DNA from 2 places in the Streptomyces sp. NPDC058671 genome. Region 2 is predicted to be linked to the other one. Evidence: riboswitches for the same ligand, from Rfam matches in the RefSeq annotation. Region 2 holds a riboswitch; the other holds the start of a gene.
What was found. Region 2 has a riboswitch for ZMP and ZTP ahead of ACFWV2_RS21075 (bifunctional 5,10-methylenetetrahydrofolate dehydrogenase/5,10-methenyltetrahydrofolate cyclohydrolase). Riboswitches for the same ligand answer to the same signal wherever they lie in the genome.
Positions count from the first base shown of each region.

Region 1: another riboswitch for ZMP and ZTP. It lies ahead of glyA (serine hydroxymethyltransferase); the one in region 2 lies ahead of ACFWV2_RS21075 (bifunctional 5,10-methylenetetrahydrofolate dehydrogenase/5,10-methenyltetrahydrofolate cyclohydrolase).

Region 1 covers NZ_JBHXSA010000022.1:50,749-59,184, reverse strand. Annotated here, with positions in the region: gene ACFWV2_RS25395 (PLP-dependent aminotransferase family protein) at 1-911, shown strand, start outside; gene ACFWV2_RS25390 (MFS transporter) at 1,250-2,068, shown strand; gene ACFWV2_RS25385 (hypothetical protein) at 2,058-2,879, opposite strand; gene ACFWV2_RS25380 (hypothetical protein) at 3,039-3,338, shown strand; gene ACFWV2_RS25375 (glutathionylspermidine synthase family protein) at 3,353-4,537, shown strand; gene rocD (ornithine--oxo-acid transaminase) at 4,580-5,785, opposite strand; ZMP/ZTP riboswitch at 5,977-6,066, shown strand; gene glyA (serine hydroxymethyltransferase) at 6,140-7,417, shown strand; gene ACFWV2_RS25360 (hypothetical protein) at 7,442-8,311, opposite strand; gene ACFWV2_RS25355 (RNA polymerase sigma factor) at 8,304-8,436, opposite strand, start outside.
Region 2 covers NZ_JBHXSA010000016.1:130,532-138,967, reverse strand. Annotated here, with positions in the region: gene ACFWV2_RS21080 (hypothetical protein) at 1-540, opposite strand, end outside; gene ACFWV2_RS21075 (bifunctional 5,10-methylenetetrahydrofolate dehydrogenase/5,10-methenyltetrahydrofolate cyclohydrolase) at 677-1,531, opposite strand; ZMP/ZTP riboswitch at 1,560-1,665, opposite strand; gene ACFWV2_RS21070 (alpha-ketoglutarate-dependent dioxygenase AlkB) at 2,108-2,752, opposite strand; gene ACFWV2_RS21065 (SDR family oxidoreductase) at 2,835-3,728, opposite strand; gene ACFWV2_RS21060 (flavodoxin family protein) at 3,798-4,424, opposite strand; gene ACFWV2_RS21055 (iron-containing redox enzyme family protein) at 4,666-5,709, shown strand; gene ACFWV2_RS21050 (flavin reductase family protein) at 5,712-6,197, shown strand; gene ppk2 (polyphosphate kinase 2) at 6,208-7,215, opposite strand; gene ACFWV2_RS21040 (VOC family protein) at 7,413-7,850, shown strand; gene ACFWV2_RS21035 (CsbD family protein) at 7,936-8,121, opposite strand; gene ACFWV2_RS21030 (DUF6479 family protein) at 8,311-8,436, shown strand, end outside.

The DNA of each region.
Region 1 (8,436 bases), on a different contig from region 2:
GGGGCGTGCACGCCCGGCCCGAGCGGATCGTCGTCTGCGCGGGCTTCGTGCACGGACTGATGCTGATGGGCCAGGTGCTGCGGGGCCGGGGGGTACGAGACGTGGCGGTCGAGTCGTACGGGCTCGGCCTCCACGCCGGTCTCCTCACGGGGGCGGGACTCGGCACCCCGGTCCTGCCCTTCGACGAACGCGGCACCCGCGTCGAGGACCTGGCCGTGCAGGGTCCTGTCGGGGCCGTCCTCATGACGGCGGCCCACCAGTTCCCGCTGGGCGGCGCCCTGCCCCCGGACCGCAGGACGGCGGTCGTCGGCTGGGCGCGGGCCTCGGGCGGCTTCGTCCTGGAGGACGACTACGACGGGGAGTTCCGCTACGACCGGCAGCGGGTGGGCGCGCTCCAGGGCCTCGACCCCGAGCGGGTCGTCCACCTTGGCACCGCGAGCAAGTCCCTCGCTCCCGGGCTGCGGCTCGCGTGGATGGTCCTGCCGGAGAGCCTGGTCGGCGAGGTGGTGGCGGCGAAGGGTGCCGTGGACTGGGCGCCCGGCGCGCCGGACCAGCTGGCGTTCGCGGAGTTCCTGGGCTCGGGGGCGTACGACCGGCACGTCCGGGCGATGCGGCTGCGCTACCGGCGCCGCCGCGACCAGCTGGTGGCGGCGGTGGCCGCGCACTCGCCCCGGATCCGGGTCAGCGGGATCGCGGCGGGCCTCCACGCCGTCCTGGCCCTTCCGCCCGGCACCGAACAGGCGGTCCTGCGGGCCGCGGCCTGGCACGGGCTCGCCGTCCAGGGCGTCCACCAGTTCCGCCGACCGACGGTCCCCGCGACCCTGGACGGCCTCGTCGTCGGCTACGCCACACCGCCGGACAGCGCCTGGCAGAGCGCCCTGGCCACGCTCGTACGCGTGCTTCCCGAATGACCGTCAATGGCCGGCGCTCATGCGTACGAGGGTCGTGCGCGGGGCGCTCACGCCGACCGAGGCTCGGGTGGCGCGAGCGTCGTCCTGTCCGGCCGGCCCTCGCCCCCACCCTCGCCCTCGCCCTCGGGGAGTGTCGAGGCGAGTCGTGCGAGCAGGTCGGCAAGCTGCGTCTGCTCGTCCGCGCCCAGTCCGGAGAGGAGTCGGCGCTGGTTGTCCAGGTGGACGGCGATGAGTTCGTCGGTGAGTTCGACGCCCTCGGCGGTGAGAGTGATGAGGCGTCCGCGTGAGTCGCTCTCGGCGACGGATCTGCCGAGGACCGCAGCCTGCGCAACGCCGGCATGGGAGGCGGCAGCCTGGCGGCGGCGGGCATGCTGGCATGGAACGGCAACGCCGGTTTCATCGGCGCCGCCCTGCTTCTGGCCGCGGTGTTCGCCGTCGCCGCGGTGCTGGTGGCCCGGATCCCGGCCGTCCCGGGCGGGCCCGGGGCACCGGACGGCCCCAGGGGCGGATACCGGCAGGTGCTCGCCGACCGCCCCTACCTGCTCCTCACCACCGCCAACTTCCTGATCGCCTTCGGCTACACCACCCAGGCCATCGCCCTGCCGATCTTCCTCACCCGCGACGTCGGCATCCCCGACGCCCTGGCCGGAGCCGTGTTCGCCCTCAACACCGTCCTGGTCGCCACGCTCGGCGTCCCCGTCGCCCGCTTGACCCTGCGCGGCAGACGCACCCGCACGGCCGCGGCCGGCGCGGTCGTCTTCGCGCTCTCCTTCGCCGCCTTCGCGGCGCTTCCCCTGCTGACCGGCGGTACCGGCGCCCTCGTCGCCGTCCTGGCGGTCGCGGTGCTCTACACCGCCGGTGAACTCGTCCACTCCGCCCCGGCACAGGGCCTGGCGATCCAGGCTGCCCCCGATCACCTGCGGGGGCGCTACCTGTCGGTCCACCAGCTGTCCTGGTCGGTCTGCCGGACCATCGCGCCCGTGCTCCTGGGCTTCCTGCTCGATGCCGGGCGGTGGCACGTGTGGGCGGTCCTCGCCGTGATGGTCCTCACCGGCGCCGCCATCCTGCTGTGCGCCGAACGCGTACTGCCGCCCCATGTCGTCAGCAGCACCCGGAAAGCCCCCGCCGCCACCCCCGCTCAGGAGGTCAGGACCTGACGGCCGTCTCCGGGGGCTCGCCGAAACGGGCCAGGGTCAGGGAGCCCGCCACCGCCACCGCGAAGCCGACGACCGCGAGCCACCCGAGGCCCTCGCGGGTGCGGTCCCCGAGCCAGACCACCCCCACCACCGCCGGTCCGATCGTCTCGCCGAGCACCATGCCCGCCGTCGCCGTGGTCACCGAGCCGCGCTGGAGCGCCGAGGTCAGAAGGAGGAACGCCGCCGCACCGCCCACGAGCAGCGCGTACCCCGCGGGGTCGGCGAAGTCGATGCCGTCGACCAGCCGCACCCCCACCTCCACCACCCCGAAGCCGAAGCCCGCCCCCAGGCCCAGGACCAGCGCCCGCGGCCGGTCCGGCAGCCGGCCGCCCACCACGCCGAGGAGCAGCACGCCGAAGGCGGTCGCGAGCAGCGCCCACCGGAGAGCCTCCGAACCGTCCCGGTGCCCCTCCTCCCCGGCGGCGAGCGCCAGCAGAGCGAGCCCGGCGCAGACCACGGCCACCGCCGTCCACTCCACCCGGCTCAGCCGCACCGCCAGCAGCCGGGAGGCGACCACGGCGGTCACCGCCAGGCTCGCGGCGAGGGCCGCGCCCACCGCGTAGATGGGCAGTGTCCGCAGGGCGACGACCTCCAGGGCGAAGCCCAGACCGTCGAGGGCGAGACCGGCGACGTACCGCCACTGCCGCAGCGCCCGCCACATCAGCGCGACGTCGACACCGCCGCCCGTCCCGGGGGTCGCGGCGCGGGCCGCCATCGCCTGGAGGACCGAGGCCGTGCCGAAGCAGACGGACGAGGCGAGCGCACACATCATCCCGAGAAGCACATGACGACTCTAGGTGTGCTGTCCCGGGACAACCCACCTGGAGGGGCCCGGCCGGAAACGACCGGCCTACACTGTGCGGTCGCGACAGTCGTGCACGCGACAAGCGTGGCCGGGGAGGTCGCGACCGTGAAGGGGAGGGCGACGGACATGCGCAGACTGAGGTCGAGCACGGTGGTGCTCGGCGGGATGGGCGTGCTCGCGGCGACGATCACCGCGTGCGGTTCCGAGCCGGACAAGCGGTGCGTGGACCCGCTGACCCGGGAGGAACTGCCCCGCTACCAGTGCGACGGCGGCGGTGGCCGCGACGACGACGACGACAGCACGACCCACCGGGGCTCGTACTACTACGGCGGTTCCCTCCGCGACAACCGCGTGAGCGGCGGCAGCTTCGACAAGAAGGCCGTCGACACCGGGGGCTTCGGCTGCTCCGGTTCCGGCGGCGGCTGAGAAGGGCCTGGCACATGGAACGGCACACCATCGAGCCCCGGCCCGGCTGGCAGGAGACGGTGGAGGAGCAGGGGCTCGTCTACCCGCTGACCCGCTACCCGGACGGTTCGCTGCGCCCGTACTGGGACGAGAGCGCGTACTACTCCTTCACCCTGCCCGAGGTCGAGGCCCTGGAGGAGGTCGTCGAGGTGCTGCACGCGATGTGCCTGGCGGCCGCCGCGCACATCGTCGAGCGGGAACGGTTCGCCGAGCTCGGGATCACCGACCCGAAGCTCGTCGCCCTCGTCGCCGAGTCCTGGCACCGCCGTGCCGAACTCCCCTCGCTCTACGGCCGGTTCGACCTGCACTACGACGGTACGGGCCCCGCCAAGATGCTGGAGTACAACGCCGACACCCCCACCTCGCTCGTGGAGGCCGCCAGCCCGCAGTGGTTCTGGATGGAGGAGCGGTTCCCCGGCGCCGACCAGTGGAACTCCCTCCACGAACGGCTCGTCGACGCCTGGAAGCGCCAGGCGTCCCTGCTGCCCCCGGGCCCCGTCCACTTCGTCCACTCCGACGGCGACGAACTCGGCGAGGACCTGATGACGGTCGCGTACCTGCGCGAGACCGCCCAGCAGGCAGGACTCGACACCGAGGCGCTCTCCGTCGAACGGATCGGCTGGGACCGGCTCTCACGCCGCTTCGTGGACGACCGGCTCCGCTTCATCCGCAGCTGCTTCAAGCTCTACCCGTGGGAGTGGCTCACCACCGACCGCTTCGGCCGGCACGTCCTCGACACCCTCGACAACGGCGGCGGCACCGGCACCACGTGCTGGATCGAGCCCGCCTGGAAGATGCTGCTCTCCAACAAGGCGCTCCTCGCGATCCTCTGGGAGCTGTACCCCGGCCACCCGAACCTGCTGCCCGCCTACCTCGACGGGCCGCGTGAACTCGCCTCGACCACCGGCTGGGCGGCCAAGCCGCTGCTCGGCCGCGAGGGCGCGGGCGTCACCCTCCACGACGCCGGCACGGAACCGTTCGTACGGGACGGGGAGCCCTGCTGCTACCAGGAACTGGCCCCGCTGCCCGACTTCGACGGCAACCGGGTGGTGCTCGGCGCGTGGGTCGTCGAGAACGAGGCGGCGGGGCTCGGGATACGGGAGTCGGCAGGACTCGTCACCGACGAGTACGCCCGCTTCCTCCCGCACGTGATCCTCTGACCCCTCCCGGAGAGGCCCCCGCCGCTGCGCCGGCGGGGCGGATCAGTCCGACAGCACGCCCCTCAGCTGTTCGAGACCCCAGTCCAGGTCCTCCTTCGAGATCACCAGCGGGGGTGCGATCCGGATCGTCGAGCCGTGGGTGTCCTTCACCAGGACACCTCGCTCCATCAGCTTCTCCGAGATCTCCCGGCCCGTGCCCCGCGACGGCGCGACGTCCACGCCGGCCCACAGCCCGCGTCCGCGCACCGCCTCCACCGCGCCGGCGCCCACGAGCAGCCCCAGCTCCGCGTGGAGATGGTCGCCCAGCTCCGCCGCCCGCTCCTGGAACTCGCCCGTCCGCAGCATCGCGATCACCTCGAGGGCCACCGCGCACGCCAGCGGGTTCCCGCCGAACGTCGACCCGTGCTCACCCGGCCGGAACACCCCGAGCACGTCCCGGTCGGCGACCACCGCCGACACCGGCACCACCCCGCCGCCCAGCGCCTTCCCCAGGACGTACATGTCCGGCACCACACCCTCGTGCTCGCACGCGAACGTCCGTCCCGTCCGGCCGAGGCCCGACTGGATCTCGTCCGCCACGAACAGCACGTTCCGCCGGCGCGTCAGCTCCCGCACCCCCGCCAGATAACCGGCCGGCGGGACCAGGACCCCCGCCTCGCCCTGGATCGGTTCGATCAGCACGGCCACCGTGTTCTCGGTGACCGCGGCCTCCATCGCCGTCAGGTCCCCGTACGGCACGATCTCGAACCCCGGCGTGTACGGACCGTAGTGGTCCCGCGCCTCGTGGTCCGTGGAGAAGCTGACGATCGTCGTCGTCCTGCCGTGGAAGTTGTTCGCCGCGACCACGATCTTCGCGTGCCCGTCCGGCACGCCCTTCACCTCGTACCCCCACTTCCTGGCGGTCTTCACGGCCGTCTCGACCGCCTCCGCGCCGGTGTTCATCGGCAGCACCGCCTCCTTCCCGCACAACTCGGCGAGTTGGGCGCAGAAGTCGGCGAACCGGTCGTGGTGGAAGGCGCGCGAGGTCAGCGTCACCCGCTCCAGCTGGGCCTTCGCCGCGTCGATCAGACGCCGGTTGCCGTGCCCGAAGTTGAGCGCCGAGTACCCGGCGAGCAGGTCGAGGTAGCGGCGCCCCTCGACATCGGTCATCCAGGCGCCGTCCGCCGAAGCGACGACGACCGGCAGGGGGTGGTAGTTGTGAGCGCTGTGCGCCTCCGCCGAAGCGATCGCGTCTTGTGTGCCCGACACGGGATCTCCGTTCGTCCTGCGGCTCGCGGGATGGACCCGCCGAAGGGGTTGTGGTCCCTGTTTCTATCGTCGCTCGCGCACCGGGCGGGGAAACCTCGCGCACGGCGCGCCCTTCGCGGGTGTCGTGTCGGGCAGGCCGTGACCGCGTGTCCCCGCTCCGGCCGGACCGACGAGACCCCCGCTACTCTGAGAACACGCACGGCGACTGGCGCACGGGGAAGCGACCCCGGGGGAGCCGTGCGCGGCAACCACACGGGACGCCGCCCGCCTGGGCGTCACGGGACCTCGTCCCGCGTGGCGCCGCGCCTCCCACGCAGCGCCCCGGGACCCACCGACGCCCCGGAGGATCCCCGCATGAACGCCCCGCAGCATCCCGCGCTCGCCGCCGCCGACCCCGAGCTCGCCGCCCTCGTCGACGCCGAGGAACGGCTCCAGGGGGAGACCCTGCGCCTCATCCCCAGCGAGAACTACGTCTCCGCCGCCGTCCTCGAAGCCTCCGGCACCGTCCTCCAGAACAAGTACAGCGAGGGCTACCCCGGCCGCCGCTACTACGAGGGCCAGCAGATCATCGACCGGGTCGAGACCCTCGCCGTCGAGCGCGCCAAGGCCGTCTTCGGCGTCGAGCACGCCAACGTCCAGCCCTACTCCGGCTCCCCGGCCAACCTCGCCGTGTACCTCGCCTTCGCCGAGCCCGGTGACACCGTCATGGGCATGGCCCTGCCGATGGGCGGCCACCTCACCCACGGCTGGGGCGTCTCCGCCACCGGCAGGTGGTTCCGCGGCGTCCAGTACGGCGTCCGCCCCGCGACCTCCGAGGGCGACGGCCTCATCGACTTCGACGAGGTCCGCGACCTCGCCCTCAAGGAGCGCCCGAAGGTGATCTTCTGCGGCGGCACCGCGCTGCCCCGCACGATCGACTTCGCCGCCTTCGGCGAGATCGCCCGTGAGGTCGGTGCCGTGCTCGTCGCCGACATCGCCCATATCGCCGGCCTCATCGCGGGCGGCGCCCACCCGTCCCCCGTCCCGCACGTGGACGTGATCTCCACGACCACCCACAAGACCCTGCGCGGCCCGCGCGGCGCCATGCTCATGTCCCGCGAGGAGCACGCCAAGGCGCTCGACAAGGCCGTCTTCCCCGGCCTCCAGGGCGGCCCGCACAACCAGACCACCGCCGCCATCGCCGTCGCCCTCCGCGAGGCCTCCCAGCCCTCCTTCCGCGACTACGCCCACGCCGTCGTCGCCAACGCCAAGGCCCTCGCCGAGGCGCTCCTCGCCCGCGGCTTCGACCTGGTCTCCGGCGGCACCGACAACCACCTGATCCTGATGGACCTGACCCCCAAGCAGGTCCCGGGCAAGATCGCCGCGAAGGCCCTCGACCGGGCGGGCATCGTCGTCAACCACAACACCGTCCCCTACGACCCCCGCAAGCCGTTCGACCCCTCCGGCATCCGCATCGGCACCCCCTCCCTCACCTCGCGCGGCCTGGCCCCCGAGCACATGGACCAGGTCGCCGACTGGATCGACCGCGGCGTCACGGCGGCCGGCACGGGCGACGAGGACGCCCTCCGCACCCTCCGCGCCGAGGTCGCCGACCTGATGAGCGCGCACCCGGCCCCGGGCCTCCCCGTCTGACCGCGCCAGGGACCGGACCGGCAGTCACCCGCCGGGGCCCAGGGACTCCGCCGCCCGGCGGGCCTCCTCCCGGTCCGGTATGCCCTCCAGCCGGAAGGTGCGCACGCCCCCGCTCCTCGTCCAGAGGAGCGTGGGGCCCGCCGTGCGGACCTCGTGGGTCCAGGCCGTGCCCGCCCCGTCCGTCAGCGGGACCGTCAGGAGGTGCGGGGCCGCGAACCAGTAGCCCTGCGCGCCGTCCGGGAGGTCGACCCACTCCGGTCGCGTCCTGACCTGTTTGGCGAAGCCGATGTCCAGGCGGGCCGGGAACTCGTCCAGCCGGACCGTCCGCCCCCCGTCGCGCCAGCACAGGCTGATCACCGCCCGGCCCCGCTCGGCCGACCCCGTCACCGTGACCGCGTCCGGCGCGCCGAGCGCCCCCGGTATCAGAGGCTCGAAGCCCGCCCTGCGCCCGGCCTCCGCCAACGGCACCGGCTCCGCGCATCCGGGCACCGGCACCGCGCCTCCGTCCGGGACCCGGCGCCCCTCCGGGTCGTACCGCACGGCCACCCCGCCGAAGCCGAACCACTCCGCCACCGCCGCCCGCACCGGCGGGGTCAGCACCAGGACGATCAGCACCCCGGTGAGGCCCGCGACCAGCGCCCGCCACCGCTCGCGCGCCCACGCCCACGCCGAGGCCCACGCAGGGACCCACGCCGACGTCCACCGCCGTCGCCGGCCCGGCCCGGGCACCTGCTCGGGCACCCCTTCGGGCACCCCTTCGGGCGTCGGCGTCGGCACCCGCTCGGCGAGGAGCTGTGCGAGCACCCGCTCGGCCATCGTCCCGCCGTCCACGTCCGGCACCCGCAGCCGCCGTCCCAGCTCCCGCAGCTCGTCCGGCAGCTCCTCGTCAGCCACGCCCCTCGCCTCCTTCCCGGTCCTCGCCGAGCTCCAGTCCCAGTTTCCGCAGCGCCCGGCTCAGCCGGGACTTCACCGTCCCCTTCGGCCAGCCCAGCGCCTGCGCCGTCTCCGCCTCGTCCAGC
Region 2 (8,436 bases):
TCCGCCGCGCGTGTCGCTCGCCTGGCCGTCGGTCGATGAGGTGGCGTTCCCGGCGTCGGAGGCTCGGGGCGAGGGCAAGCCGACCTGCTCACCGCCCGGTCGGCCGTCGTGAGCGAGGTCCTGCTCGGCCCCGCCCCGAACGACCACGAAGGCGCCCGCCACCAGCGCGGCCACCAGCAGCGGGACGACCGGCGCGCCGAACCACTGCGCGCGCCCCGCGGCCGGCACCGGCTTGGCCGCGCCGAGCCGGCCGAGGCGTGGCGACCACCCGGACTCGGCACCGGCGCGCGCGGCGAGGACGTCGGAGCCGTCCGGCGCGGCAAAGGCCGCGCGTTCGGCGGACGCGGGGGCCGGTGGGGCGGAGGCCGCGCGTTCGGCGGGGGAGGCGTCCGGTGGGGCAGGCGCGTCGAGGGCCGCGCGTTCGGCAGACGCCGCGGAGACCACGGGCTCGGCTGACGTCTCGGACGCCGTCGGTTCGGTCGAGCCGGGAGCGTCCGGTCGGCGGTGCGGCGGCGGGGTGGCGGGGGACGGGTGGGGCACGGGGTCCAGGTTCGCCCGTCGGGGGGCCCGCGGCCACCCTTTTTCGGAGGATGACCGCCGCCCGTACAGAACCGTGACAATCCCCTGCCGCGCTCCGGTCCGCCACCACCCCTGCCGTCGCCCCGTCATGACTCCCCTACAGGCCGAGCTGACGCTCCGCGCCCTCGACCGTCTGGGCGAGGAGCACGGCGATGGTCATGGGGCCGACGCCGCCGGGGACCGGGGTGATGAGGGAGGCGCGTTCGGCGGCCGTCGCGAAGTCGACGTCACCGACGTTGCCCGGGTTGTAGCCGGCGTCGACGACGACGGCACCGGGCTTGATGTCGGCGCCCTTGATGAAGTTCGGCTTGCCGACGGCCGCCACGAGGACGTCGGCCTCGCGGACGACGGAGGCGAGGTCCTCGGTGCGTGAGTGGCAGTAGGTGACGGTGGCGTCGCGGCCGAGGAGGAGCAGACCGGCCGGCTTGCCGAGGATGGCGCTGCGGCCGACGACGACGGCGCGCTTGCCGCGGAGTTCCACGCCGTACGCGTCGAGGAGACGCATGATCCCGCCGGGCGTGCAGGAGACGAAGCCGGGCAGTCCGAAGCCCATGGCGGCGAAGGAGGCCATGGTGACGCCGTCGACGTCCTTGGCGGGCGTGATGGCCTCGAAGGCGGCGCGCTCGTCGATGTGCGGGCCGACCGGGTGCTGGAGCAGGATGCCGTGGACCTCGGGATCCTCGGAGAGGGCGGTGATCGCGGCGACGAGCTCCCCGGTCGTCGTGGCGGCGGGCAGTTCGACGTGCCGGGAGCGGATCCCGGCCTTGGCGCAACGGTTCTGCTTCATCTTCACGTACGTCACGGAGGCCGGGTCCTCGCCGACGAGGACGGTCGCGAGACACGGCGTGACGCCGGTGCGGCGGGTGATCTCGGCGGCGCGGGCGGCGGTCTCCTCGACCGTCCGGCGGGCGAGGGCCGTGCCGTCCATGAGGGTGGCGGTGCTGGTGGACATGGCGACTCCTGGGCTTCGTCTCCGACGGGTTGTTCGCCCAGGCGCACGGCATCCGGACGGGCCCGCCGGGGGGCGCTCCCGCCGGGCCGCTCCCCGGTGGTGATCCACCTCAAGCGCCAGTCACGGCCCGGGGCCACTGTACGTGAGGGGGCGGGGGACCCTTCCTGACGGGTGCGGCTCGCCAAGCCGTGGGGGCTGAGAGACTGCCGGCTCCCGTCGTTCCCTCCTCGTGACGTCGGTACGGCCGCCCCGGGCGCGTCCGGCTCCGGACCCGCCTGTGCCACGGCCCGGGGCATCACAGCCCCGCCCGGCACACTCGCGGTCCCACCCGGCGGCGCACTCGCGCTGGCGCCCGGCTCCGTCGGGGCTCCCCCGCCCCGCCCGCGCGTGGCTCCTCCGCGCTCGATTCGGGACATGGCCCAGGAACTGGGGGACACCGACACTCTGCACGCCGTCGTCCTGGACAAGATGACGAAACGCCCTGAACTCGCCACGTACGCACGTCGGTGGTCTACGGGCACACGCGGAAGAAGGTCATCGGTCCGATGTGACGCCCAGGGCGAGGGTCGTGGCCCCTCAGGCGACGTCCCGCGGGCGGAACTGCACGCTGATCCGCGGGCCGACCGCACGGCTCGTCTTCGGGATCGCGTGGTCCCAGGTGCGCTGGCAGGAGCCGCCCATCACCACGAGGTCACCGTGGCCCAGCGGAAGTCGGAGCGCGGCGGGCCCACCACCGCGCGGGCGGAGAGCGAGGTCGCGCGGATCACCGAGGGAGAGGATGGCGACCATCGTGTTCCGCGTGGAGGAGCGACCGGTCCGGTCACCGTGCCAGGCGACGCTGTCGCGCCCGTCGCGGTACAGACAGAGGCCGGCCGTGACGAAGGGTTCGCCGAGCTCGGACGCGACATGGGCGTCGAGGGCGGCGCGGGCCGCGTCGAGAGCGGGGTGCGGCAGGGGCTCACCCTCGCGGTAGTACGCGAGCAGGCGCGGTACGGCGACGACGTCGTCGTACATCTTCCGCTCCTCGGCACGCCACGGCACCTGTTCGACGAGCTCCTCGAACAGAACGTCGGCGCCCTGGAACCACCCCGGCAGATGGTCGATCCAGGCCCCGTGCGCGAGGGTGGTCCGCCTGATCCCGTCGAACGGGCCGGGGCGGGGGTCGTCACCCTGGTCGAACAGGGAGCCCTGGAGGCCGGGGATCGGCCGTGGTGCGGTCATGGTCCCAGGATACCCGCACAACCGAACACCTGCTCGAATGTCTCCGTTCGCCCGAGCCCCCTGCACAGCGGCCTGCCCGGGTTCACGGCAGAGGCGTGCCGCCGGTCGCGTTGACGATCTCGCCGGTGATGTAGCTCGCCCCGGGCGAGGCCAGGAAGACGTACGCGGGCGCCATCTCCGCCGGCTGGGCGGCCCGGCCCAGGGGCGACTGGCGGCCGAAGTCCTCCGTGTCCGGCATCGTCGCCGGAATCAGCGGGGTCCACACCGGGCCGGGCGCGACCGCGTTCACACGGATGCCGCGCTCGGCCAGCATCTGCGCCAGACCGTGCGTGAAGGAGATGATCGCCGACTTCGTCATCGCGTAGTCGAGGAGGTGCGGGCTGGGCTGGTAGCCCTGCACGGAGGTGGTGTTGATGATGGAGCCCCCGCGCGGGATGTGGGGCAGGGCACTGCGGGAGAGCCAGAACATCCCGTAGAGGTTGGTCTTCATCACCCGGTCGAACTGCTCGGTGGTGATGGCCTCGATCCCGTCCGGTTGCGCCATCTGGTAGGCGGCGTTGTTGACGAGGACGTCGACGCGCCCGTGCTCCTCCACGGCACGGTCGATCAGGGCCGCGCACTGGCTCTCGTCACGGATGTCACAGGCGACGGGGAGAGCCTTGCGCCCCGCCTCCTGGACCAGACGCGCGGTCTCCGCGGCCTCCTCGTCCTCCTCCGGCAGGTAGGTGAAGACGATGTCCGCGCCCTCCCGTGCGAAGGCCAGGCAGACGGCCCTGCCGATCCCGGAGTCACCGCCGGTGACCACCGCCACCCGGTCGACGAGCACGTCGTGACCGCGGTACGAGTCCTCACCGTGGTCCGGACGGGGTCGCATGGCCTCGGTCGAGCCGGGGTGGTCCTGCTCCTGGTCGGGGAAGGGCGGCCGGGGGTGGCCGGTCACGGGGTCGGGGACGGGTGCTTGTTCCTGAGGGGACATCGGGATCTCCGTGCTCTGGGGCGTTGGACGTACTGCCTGGTGGTGCTGTGCTCCGGGGCGTCGATCACCTCAGGACGATGCCGGGTACGGCACCGACTTGAGGCGGCGGGCGAGGTGGGCGGTGTTGGCGGCGAGGGTCGCGGTCGTGGCCGCGGTCTTCTCCGGCGTCTTCTCGAGGTCCTGGTAGTCCGTCCCCTGCATGGCTTCACCGACCCAGTAGGTGACGGCGTTCGGCGCGAGGGAGAACCCGACGTCGTTGAGCCCCTGGAAGAGGTCGGCGCTCACCTTGTGCGCCCCGTCCTCGTTGCCCACGACACAGACCGCGGCGACCTTGCCGTAGGTCAGCATCCGGCCTTCCTCGTCGGTCTCGGAGATCTCGGCGTCCAGCCGTTCCATCACCCGCTGGGCGATGCTCGACGGGTGCCCGAGCCAGATCGGGGTCGACAGGACGAGGATGTCGCAGCCGAGGATCGTGTCGCGGATCTCGGGCCACGCGTCCCCGTCGCCCATGTCGGTCTTCACCCCGGGGCGTACGTCGTGGTCGGCGATCCGGATGATCTTGCCGGTCACACCGTGATCGCTGAGGGCGGCCATGGTCTGCTCGGCCAGCAGCTGCGAGCTGGAGGCGGCCGGGGAAGGGGAAAGAGTGCAGACGAGGGCGACGGCGCGCAGGGGTGTGGTGTCGTTGGCGTCCATGGCCACCCCCTACCCCCGACCCGAGGTCGTATCTCACCTTTCGGGGGACTCCGGCCCGGATGGCGAGGGAGGGGTGGGCCAGGCGGCGGTCTCCTGGTCGCGCCCGGGGCGCGGTGGCCGAATAGTGCCGTACAGAGCGGGTAGGCGGCCTGTTGCCCGTCGCCGAGACACGCGGGTGCACGGTTTCCGCCCGCCCACGGACGGGCCGCCCGCCACCGCCACCCGAGGACAGGAGCCTTCGATGACGTCGCTCAGCACGAGCACCCCGGACGCAGCCACCGCAGGCCCCCGCCTGGTCGCGGGGCGCGGTGACCTCTCGGGCGCCGTGGAGAGGGCCCTGCGGACGGGTCGGCCGCCGGCGTACACCGAGGGAAGCATCCGGCGGGCGGACCCCTGGGGTGAGGACCTGCAGCTCGCGCTGTACCTGCTGTACGAACTCCACTACCGGGGCTTCGAGGGCGTCGACGACTCCCGCGAGTGGGATCCGGACCTGCTGCGCCTGCGGCGGGAACTGGAGGAGCGTTTCCTCCAGGCGCTGCGCACCGCACTCCCCGACGCGCCCCGGTCCGTCGACGAGGCCTTCGCACCGCTGCTCGTCGAACCGGTCGATCCGGCCGACAGCGTCAGCCGCCACCTGGAGACCGACGGCGAACTCTGGCAGCTGCGCGAGTACGCGGCACTGCGCTCCCTCTACCACCTCAAGGAGGCGGACCCGCACGTCTGGGTCATCCCCCGGCTGACCGGACGGGCCAAGGCCGCGATGGTGGCCATCGAGTACGACGAGTTCGGCGCCGGTCACGCCGACCGCATCCACGCCCGGCTCTTCGCGGACCTCATGACCGACCTCGGCCTGGACACGTCCTACGGCCACTACCTGGACCACGCCGACGCGACGCTCCTCGCGACCGTCAACCTCATGTCGCTCTTCGGCCTGCACCGTGCCCTGCGCGGAGCGCTGGTCGGCCACTTCGCCTGTGTCGAGGTCACCTCTTCGCCCGGCTCCCGCCGGCTCGCCAAGGCGATGCGCCGGTGTGACGCGGGGCCGGCCGCCGAGCGGTTCTACACCGAGCACATCGAAGCCGACGCCGTCCACGAGCAGATCGTGCGGCGCGAGGTGATCGGCGGACTCCTCGTCGACGAGCCCGCGCTCGAACCGGACATCGCCTTCGGCTGCGCCGCGACCGTACTGCTCGACGACAGGCTCGACGCGCACATCCGCGAAGCCTGGGCTGCGGGCCGCTCCGCGCTCCGCAGCCCTCTGCCGGACGCGGACCCGAGGTCCTGAGCATGGCCGGCCTCGATACCTTCGCCGAGGTGCTCGACCACCAGATGTACGTCGTGACGACGAGGGCCGGGGACGAACGGGCGGGCTGCCTGGTGGGATTCGCCTCGCAGTGCTCGATCGACCCGCCCCTCTTCATGGTGTGGCTCTCCCTGGCGAACCGCACCTACCGCGTCGCACACGGAGCCTCCCACCTCGCGGTCCACACCCTGCGGCCCGAGCAGCGGGCGACGGCGGAGCTGTTCGGGGGACGGACCGGCGACGACATCGACAAGTTCGACCGGGTGGAGTGGTGGCCGGGGGAGGGTGGCGTTCCCGTCCTCTCCGACTGCTGCGCCTGGTTCGTGGGCCGGGTGCTGGAGCGCGTCGACGGCGGGGACCACGTCGGTTTCCTGCTCGCTCCCGTCGCGGAGAGCCCGTCCGGCCCCGTGCGGCCGCCGCTGCTCCGGTTGGGGGACGTCGTGGACCTCTCCCCCGGGCACCCGGCCTAGAACACCGTGGTCAGCGCCCCGGATGGTCTCCGGGGTGCTCTCCCGGGTGCTCCCCCGGGCCGTCCCGTAGGGGGGCCAGAGGGGTGGGCGACAGGTCCGTCGTCTCCTCACCCGGTTCGAGCAGGGTGTCCGCCGCCCCGACGATGAGGGGATCGGGCGTACCGACCGCCTCCGGGTCCTTGCTCGCGTAGTCGATACGGGCCAGGAGGCTGCGCATGGCCTCGAGGCGCCCGCGCCGCTTGTCGTTGCTCTTGACCACGGTCCACGGCGCGTGCTCGGTGTCCGTCTCCCGGAACATGGCGACCTTGGCCGTGGTGTAGTCGTCCCAGCGGTCCAGCGAGGCGAGATCGGTGGGAGAGAGCTTCCACTGCCGTACGGGGTCGACCTGGCGGATGGCGAAACGGGTCCGCTGCTCCGAGCGGGAGACGGAGAACCAGAACTTCACCAGGTGGATCCCGTCCTCGACCAGCATGCGTTCGAAGAGCGGGCACTGGTGGAGGAACAGCTCGTACTCCTCGTCGGTGCAGAAGCCCATCACCCGCTCGACGCCCGCGCGGTTGTACCAGGAGCGGTCGAAGAACACGATCTCGCCAGGGCCCGGCAGAGGGGCCACATAGCGCTGGAAGAACCACTGCCCGGCTTCTCGCTCGGTCGGCTTGTCGAGGGCGACGATCCGGGCGCCGCGCGGATTGAGCCGCTCGGTGAACCGCTGGATGGTGCCGCCCTTGCCGGCGGCGTCCCGCCCCTCGCACAGCACCACGATCCGGGCGCCGGTGTCCTTCGCCCAACGCTGCAGCTTCAGCATCTCGATCTGCAGGATCCGCTTCTGCCGCTCGTACTCGGCACGTCGGACCTTCCGGTCGTACGGGTAGTTCTCCTGCCAGGTGCGGATGGGGTCGCCGGTGGCGCTGAGCAGGACGGGCTGCTCGGGCCGGCTGACGTCCACGCTGAGGCCCTCGAGCAGGTCCTGCTCACGCGCCTCGCCCCGGTCCTCGTCCTTGCCGTCAGCAGTGTTCATGTCGCCCATGCGTCGCCCCGCTCCTCTAGCCCGTTCGGTCCGACATCCTCGTACCCACGGACAGCCCGGTACCCACGGACATCCGCACACTCGCTGACATCCTCATACCCACAGGCATCCTCATACCCGCCGGTCCCTGGGGTCCCGGCGTCAGCGGCGACGGGCTTGGCCCCGGGGGCTCGGGGCAGACGGGCCACATGACTGTGCCCAAGGCTCTCGTCCTCGTCCTCGACTCCACCGACCCGGAACCCTTGGCGGGGTTCTACGCGGCGCTCCTCGGCGCCACCGTGGAGCCCCACCCGGGGGATCCCGACCTGCTGCTCGTCTCCGGCGATTCCGGGGCGGTGCTCGGCATCCGGCGTGACCACGGGCAGGCGCCGCCCAGCTGGCCCCGCCCCGAGGACGCCCAACAGGCCCACCTGGAGATCCTCGTGGCCCCCGACGCCCTCGACGAGGCGGAACGCGAGGCGGTCTCGCTCGGCGCGCGGCCCGTCGCGGCGGTGCGCGACGGCACCCGGACCGACCGGCGCACGGACCTGCGCCGCTACACGGACCCGGCCGGTCACTCCTTCGTCCTGGCCACGACGCCCCCGGTGGACGCCGACCAGGGTCTTCCCCGCGCCGGGCAGGCCTGAGCGCGGGCGACAGAGCGGCGCCCCCGCCTCCCCGTGGGGAGACCGGGGCGGCCGGCTCGGTCGTCGCGACACGCGTCGGACCTGCCTACTTGTCGCGGTCCAGGGAGTCGCGGACGCCTTCGGCGCGCTCGCGGGCCGAGTCGGCGGCGCCACGGGCCTTGCCCTTCATCTGGTCCGTCTTGCCCTCCGACTCCATGCGCTTGTTGCCCATGGCCTTCCCCGCGGCCTCCTTGATCTTGCCCTTCGCCTTCTCCGTGCCCTTGCCTGCCATGACGTATTGCCCCTTTCCTGTGGATGGGTTGCAGGTGCCACGCTAGGCAGACTCCGTGGATCCCGCCCGTCGGCCCGTCACTCCCCCGGGGGCGTTTGAGGTGGCCGGTAGGGGACAGACGCCGACCGCGTCACCGCATCCGCCGGCCGAGCCGCCGGGTGCGCGTTCCGATCCGCGAGAAAGGCGATCATGATCACATCCACTTTGGCAGCCGCGCCCGTCCTCACGTCCGGACCCGCTCTCGCGTCGGCAGGATCCAACGCCGTGTGGTTCGCCGTGGCCATCGGCGCGGTGGTCGTCATCCTGCTTCTCGCC